Linked DNA regions of Variovorax sp. PBL-E5. Each later gene encodes a partner of the first gene's protein in a complex. Links are inferred from orthologs where the notes say so. Each region holds a gene or a part of one and is shown in the gene's direction. Other genes may lie near its edges.

Region 1 (3,221 bases):
GAAGAGCGCGCGATGGTTTTCCCAGCTCGGGTCGCTGATCAGCACCTTGGCGTCGGGTGCGAGTCGCTTGAGGAAGTCGGCGCCGACCTTGAGGCCACCGGTGCCGCCCAGGCCCTGGATGGTGGCCACGCGGCCGGACTTGACCGGTTCGCTGTCGATGCCGAACACCAGCCCCTTGACCGCGTTGTCGTAGGCCGCGATGCCGTCGATCGGCAGGTAGCCGCGCGCGGTGGGCGCTTTCATCATGTCCTGTTCGGCCTTCTGCACGCATGCCAGCAGCGGCAGCTTGCCGTTGTCGTCGTAGTACACGCCGACGCCGAGGTTGACCTTGTTGGGATTGCTGTCGGCGGCATATTGCTCGTTGAGGCCCAGGATCGGGTCGCGCGGCGCCATCTCGACGGCGGTGAACATTGACATGGAAAGTCCTTTGGGGTGATCGATTCGCGGGAACACCGGACCTGCGTTACGCTTTCCGGTTGCCTTGAATTTTACCGGCCGCGCCGCCAGCTCACAGGGTCCACGCCATGCCAGAAATCTCTGAAGTCATTCCCAAGCCGCAGCAGGCCGATCCCGTCGGGCCCGCGAAGGAGGGCGAGTTCATCAAATTCCCGGGCTCTCCCTTCGAGCTGTACCAGCCCTATCCGCCCGCGGGGGACCAGCCCGCGGCGATCGCGGGGCTGGTCGAGGGCGTCCAGGACGGCGAGGTGTTCCAGACCTTGCTGGGCGTGACCGGCTCGGGCAAGACCTTCACCATGGCCAACGTGATCGCACGGCTGGGCCGGCCGGCCATCGTGTTCGCGCCCAACAAGACGCTGGCGGCGCAGCTCTACAGCGAATTCCGCGAGTTCTTCCCGAAGAACGCCGTCGAGTATTTCGTCAGCTATTACGACTACTACCAGCCCGAGGCCTACGTGCCGCAGCGCGACCTGTTCATCGAGAAGGACAGCTCGATCAACGAGCACATCGAGCAGATGCGCCTGTCGGCTACCAAGAGCGTGCTGGAGCGGCGCGATACCGTGATCGTGGCCACCGTGAGCGCCATCTACGGCATCGGCACGCCCGAGGACTACACGCAGATGCGTTTCATCATGCGCACGGGCGACAAGGTCGGCCAGCGCGACGTGATCGGCCGGCTGATCCGCATGCAGTACACGCGCAACGAACAGGATTTTTCGCGCGGGACCTTTCGCGTGCGCGGCGACACCATCGATGTCTTTCCGGCCGAGCACAGCGAGCTGGCGATCCGCATCGAATTGTTCGACGACGAGATCGAAACGCTGCAGCTCTTCGACCCGCTCACGGGGCGCATCCGTCAGAAGATTCCGCGCTTCACGGTCTATCCGTCGAGCCATTACGTGACGCCGCGCGACAAGGTGCTGGCCGCGGTCGACACCATCAAGATCGAACTCGGCGAGCGGCTCAAGGAATTCGTCGGGCAGGGCAAGCTGGTCGAGGCACAGCGGCTGGAGCAGCGCACGCGCTTCGATCTCGAGATGCTGGCCGAGATCGGGCACTGCAAGGGCATCGAGAACTATACGCGCCACCTGTCGGGCGCAGCGCCCGGCGATCCGCCGGCGACGCTGACCGACTACCTGCCGAAGGACGCGCTCATGTTCCTCGACGAGAGCCACCAGATGATCGGCCAGCTCAACGGCATGTACAGCGGCGACCGGGCGCGCAAGACCACGCTGGTCGAATACGGCTTCCGGCTGCCTTCGGCGCTCGACAACCGGCCGCTGAAGTTCGATGAATTCGAGACGCGCATGCGCCAGGCGATCTTCGTGTCGGCCACGCCGGCGCAGTACGAGAAAGACCATGCGGGCAACGTCGTCGAACAATTGGTCCGGCCCACCGGGCTGATCGATCCCGAGGTCGAGGTGCGGCCGGCCACGCACCAGGTGGACGACGTGCTGCAGGAGATCCGCATGCGGGTCGACAAGCACGAGCGCGTGCTGATCACCACCCTCACCAAGCGCATGGCCGAGCAGCTGACCGACTACCTGGGCGACAATGGCGTCAAGGTGCGCTACCTGCACAGCGACATCGACACGGTGGAGCGGGTCGAGATCCTGCGCGATCTGCGGCTCGGCACCTTCGACGTGCTGGTGGGCATCAATCTGCTGCGCGAGGGCCTCGACATTCCCGAGGTGTCGCTGGTCGCGATCCTCGATGCCGACAAGGAAGGCTTCCTGCGTGCCGAGCGCTCGCTGATCCAGACCATCGGCCGCGCGGCGCGCAATCTGAACGGCAAGGCCATCCTGTACGCCGATCGCATGACGGATTCGATGAAGAAGGCGATCGACGAAACCGAGCGCCGGCGCGCCAAGCAGATCGCCCACAACGAAGCCAACGGCATCACGCCGCGCAGCATCGTCAAGCAGGTGCGGGACCTGATCGACGGCGTCTACAGCGAGAAGACCAACAAGGAAAACGCCAAGCTGGAGCTGGAGCGCGCCAGGGTCGAGGACATGAGCGAGAAGGACATTTCCCGCGAGATCAAGCGCCTCGAGAAGCTGATGCTGGAGCACGCCCGCAACCTCGAATTCGAAAAGGCGGCGCGCGTGCGGGACCAGCTGGCGCTGCTGCGCGAGCAGGCCTTCGGGGCTTCCGTGCACGACAACATCGCCATCCCGCCGCCGGGCGACGCGACCGCCTGACACCCCTTCAGGCTGCAATCGGGTTTACCCGAGCAGGACGCGTGGCCTTCTGCTATACTTGAGTGAAATACTCAACAACAAAAGAACTTCGCGATGAAGGACCGGCTCCTACCGATTGGGTCACCAGCGGTATCGGGTCGGGAAGGGCGGAGACGGCGTCACCAGAGCTACCCGCCGCGGTGTCATTTCAACGGTAAGCACTCAAAGGAGCTTGCGATGCGTCTCACTACCAAAGGCCGTTTTGCGGTCACAGCCATGATCGATCTGGCACTGCGCCAGAACACCGGTCCCGTCACGCTGGCCGCGATCAGCCAGCGGCAGCAGATTTCCCTGTCCTACCTGGAGCAACTGTTCGGCAAGCTGCGCCGGCACGAGCTGGTCGAGTCGACTCGCGGCCCCGGCGGCGGCTATTCGCTGGGGCGCAAGGCGGCGGACATCACGGTCGCCGACATCATCGTCTCGGTCGACGAGCCGATCGATGCCACCCAATGCGGCGGCAAGGAAAACTGTCTCGGCGAAGCCGGCCGCTGCATGACGCACGAGCTCTGGGCCTCGCTGAACCAG
Region 2 (3,085 bases), 1.9 Mb from region 1 along the record:
GTCGAAGCGGTGCATCACGTAGAAGTAGCCGTTCTTCGCCAGCCAGGTGCAGATGGTCTCGTCGACCACCGTCTTCATGTTGGCCGGCACCACCGGGATGCGGAAGCTGCGGCCGCCGAGCGTGACGCTGGCGTCGCACTCCGAGCGGCTTTCCACGCGGCATTTGCGCGGCAGCAAAAGAATGTTGTCGTAGTCGAAAATCTGCATCACCAAGCTCCTTTGACAGTGGATTGAGCGCTTGGTCCGGCCGGTTTCCGAGGCGTTTTCGAAAAAGGAAACGCCCACGAAAAACCGGGCGCAAGAAACTTGGGCCCGGTGACTGATTTTACGCGGTGCGGCCGCCGAACGCATGCGACCGGTTCATATGACCGCCATACGCCATGCTTTCTACAATCGACGGATGCTCACCGACCTCGCGGCACCCGCAGATTCGCCGCTGCTCCACAACCTCAACCCGGAGCAGCGTGCCGCCGTCACGCTGCCGGCCGGCAATGCGCTGATCCTCGCCGGCGCCGGCTCGGGCAAGACGCGGGTGCTGACCACCCGCATCGCCTGGCTGCTGCAGACCGGCCAGGTATCGCCGGGCGGCATCCTCGCCGTCACCTTCACCAACAAGGCCGCCAAGGAAATGATGACGCGGCTGACGGCGATGCTGCCCGTCAATGTGCGCGGCATGTGGATCGGCACTTTTCACGGCCTGTGCAACCGCTTCCTGCGTGCCCACTGGAAGCTCGCCGACCTGCCGTCCACCTTCCAGATCCTCGACACGCAGGACCAGCTGTCGGCCATCAAGCGGCTCATGAAGCAGTTCAACGTCGACGACGAGCGCTTCCCTGCCAAGCAGACCCAGTGGTTCATCGCCGGCGCCAAGGAAGATGGCCTGCGTCCGCGCGACGTCGAAATCCGCAGCGAGGACGACCGCAAGAAGGTCGAGCTCTACCAGTTGTACGAAGAGCAGTGCCAGCGCGAGGGCGTGGTCGACTTCGGCGAACTGATGCTGCGCAGCTACGAGCTGCTGCGTGACAACGACCCGGTGCGCGAGCACTACCAGCGGCGCTTCCGCCACATCCTGATCGACGAATTCCAGGACACCAACCGGCTGCAGTACGCGTGGATCAAGATGCTGTCCGGCGCCACCGTCGACGGCCGCTTCGTGCCGGGCGACAGCAGCGTGATCGCGGTCGGCGACGACGACCAGAGCATCTATGCCTTCCGCGGCGCGCGGGTGGGCAACATGGCCGACTTCGTGCGCGAGTTCGAGGTCAGCCACCAGATCAAGCTGGAGCAGAACTACCGCAGCTTCAGCAACATCCTCGACTCGGCCAACGAGCTGATCAGCCACAACAAGAAGCGCCTGGGCAAGAACCTGCGCACCGACCAGGGCCCCGGCGAGCCGGTGCGCGTCTACGAGTCGACCAGCGATTTCGCCGAGGCGCAATGGATGGTCGAGGAGATGCGCCAGCTCGCGCGCGACGGCATCGCGCGCAAGGAAATGGCGGTGCTCTACCGCAGCAATGCCCAGAGCCGCGTGATCGAAACCGCGCTCTTCAACGCCGCCGTGCCGTACCGCGTGTATGGCGGCCTGCGCTTCTTCGAACGCGCCGAGATCAAGCATGCGCTGGCCTACCTGCGCCTGCTCGAGAACAAGGACGACGACACCAGCTTCCTGCGCATCGTCAACTTCCCGCCGCGCGGCATCGGCGCCCGCACCATCGAGCAGCTGCAGGATGCGGCACGGGCGGCAGGCCGCTCGCTGCACGATGCGGTGAGCGTGGTCGGCGGCAAGGCCGGCACCAATCTCTCGGCCTTCGTCGCCAAGATCGACGTGCTGCGCGAACAGACCGTCGGCATGTCCCTGCGCGAGATCATCGAACTGGTGCTCGACCACAGTGGCCTCGTCGAGCACTACAAGGCCGACCGCGAAGGCGCCGACCGCATCGAGAACCTGGATGAACTCGTCAACGCGGCCGAGAGCTTCGTCACGCAGGAAGGCTTCGGGCGCGATGCCGTCGCGCTGCCGGTCGACGAGCTGCGCCAGTCTCCGGCCAGCCAGGGCATCGATCCGAATCTTCCGCTCAGCGACGAGCCGCTCGCGCCCGACGCCGAAACCGGCGAGACCATGAGCCCGCTGGCCGCGTTCCTCACGCATGCCGCGCTCGAATCGGGCGACAACCAGGCGCAGGCCGGGCAGGACGCGGTGCAGCTGATGACCGTGCACGCGGCCAAGGGGCTCGAATTCGATTGCGTGTTCATCACCGGCATGGAAGAGGGCCTGTTTCCGCACGAGAACTCGATGAGCGACTACGAAAGCCTCGAGGAAGAGCGCCGCCTGATGTACGTCGCCATCACCCGTGCGCGCCAGCGCCTGTACCTGAGCCACTCTCAGACGCGGATGCTGCATGGCCAGACCCGCTACAACGTGAAGAGCCGCTTCTTCGATGAACTGCCCGAAGGCGCGCTCAAGTGGCTGACGCCGAAGAACCAGGGCTTCACGCCGTCGGCCTTCGGCTATGGCGGCGGCTATGCCACCACGCGCCCGGGGGGCGGCGGCTTCGGCAAGGACACCTTCGCGAACCCGCCCGTGCCGCCGCAAAAGACGGCACCTGCGCATGGCCTGCGCTCGGGCATGCAGGTGTTCCACAACAAGTTCGGCGAGGGCACGGTGCTCGCGCTCGAAGGCAGCGGCGACGACGCGCGCGCCCAGGTCAACTTTCCGCGCCACGGGGTCAAGTGGCTGGCCTTGTCGGTCGCGAAGCTGACACCGGTCTAGAGGCGGAACCGTCTCCCGACGGGCTGACGGAAAAGCCCGTCGATGCCGCTGTCGCAGCGGCATCGATTCGCCTGCGATCCACGGGCCACACAACTCCCTGAACGTCCGAGATGCGTCCTCGGCGCGCGTTCGTGCGCGGTCCTCGGCTCACGCCGCGCGGCCGTGCCGATTGACGGTTTTGCAGGCCGGGTGCTAAAGTGAATCAACTTTGCAACTCGGTCTCAGCCCGTGGGACAGAAGATGAGCTCTCTCGAATCCGCTGTATCGATCCTCGGTTGTTTTTCTTCCGACACGCCCGAGTTGGCGGTGACGGAA

Evidence for each region. Proteins that work in one complex are often made in the same cells at the same time.
Region 2: the proteins of uvrB (region 1) and WDLP6_RS19320 are in contact, whole or in part, in a crystal structure (PDB 7EGT), measured with the Thermus thermophilus proteins. The link is inferred for Variovorax sp. PBL-E5 from one-to-one orthologs. Residues at the interface, in WP_096411307.1 of Thermus thermophilus: Glu23, Leu25, Arg26, Asp27, Gly28, Glu29, Arg30, Phe31, Arg55, Glu326, Asp327, Phe328, Glu379, Ser382, Gln383, His398, Gly400, Arg401; in WP_096412145.1 of Thermus thermophilus: His654, Arg656, Phe657, Gln666, Asp668, Glu669, Lys680, Arg681, Leu682, Ser683, Lys685, Tyr686, Ala687.

The regions. Positions count from the first base shown.
Region 1 is NZ_LR594671.1:2,024,967-2,028,187, forward strand. The notes cover bases 128-3,090. They hold uvrB (excinuclease ABC subunit UvrB), read left to right. Parts: upstream 128-524; coding sequence 525-2,657; downstream 2,658-3,090. Other genes in these bases: WDLP6_RS09940 (amino acid aminotransferase), read right to left, coding at 128-417; iscR (Fe-S cluster assembly transcriptional regulator IscR), read left to right, coding at 2,874-3,090. Outside these bases: more of WDLP6_RS09940, read right to left, coding at 1-127; more of iscR, read left to right, coding at 3,091-3,221. UniProt on the Escherichia coli protein: The UvrABC repair system catalyzes the recognition and processing of DNA lesions. A damage recognition complex composed of 2 UvrA and 2 UvrB subunits scans DNA for abnormalities.
Region 2 is NZ_LR594671.1:3,964,645-3,967,729, reverse strand. It holds WDLP6_RS19320 (UvrD-helicase domain-containing protein), read left to right. Parts: upstream 1-400; coding sequence 401-2,770; downstream 2,771-3,085. Other genes in the region: WDLP6_RS19315 (IclR family transcriptional regulator), read left to right, coding at 3,011-3,085; WDLP6_RS19325 (GMP reductase), read right to left, coding at 1-207. UniProt on the Escherichia coli protein: A helicase with DNA-dependent ATPase activity. Unwinds DNA duplexes with 3'-5' polarity. Translocates on single-stranded DNA with 3'-5' polarity. Initiates unwinding more efficiently from a nicked substrate than double-stranded DNA.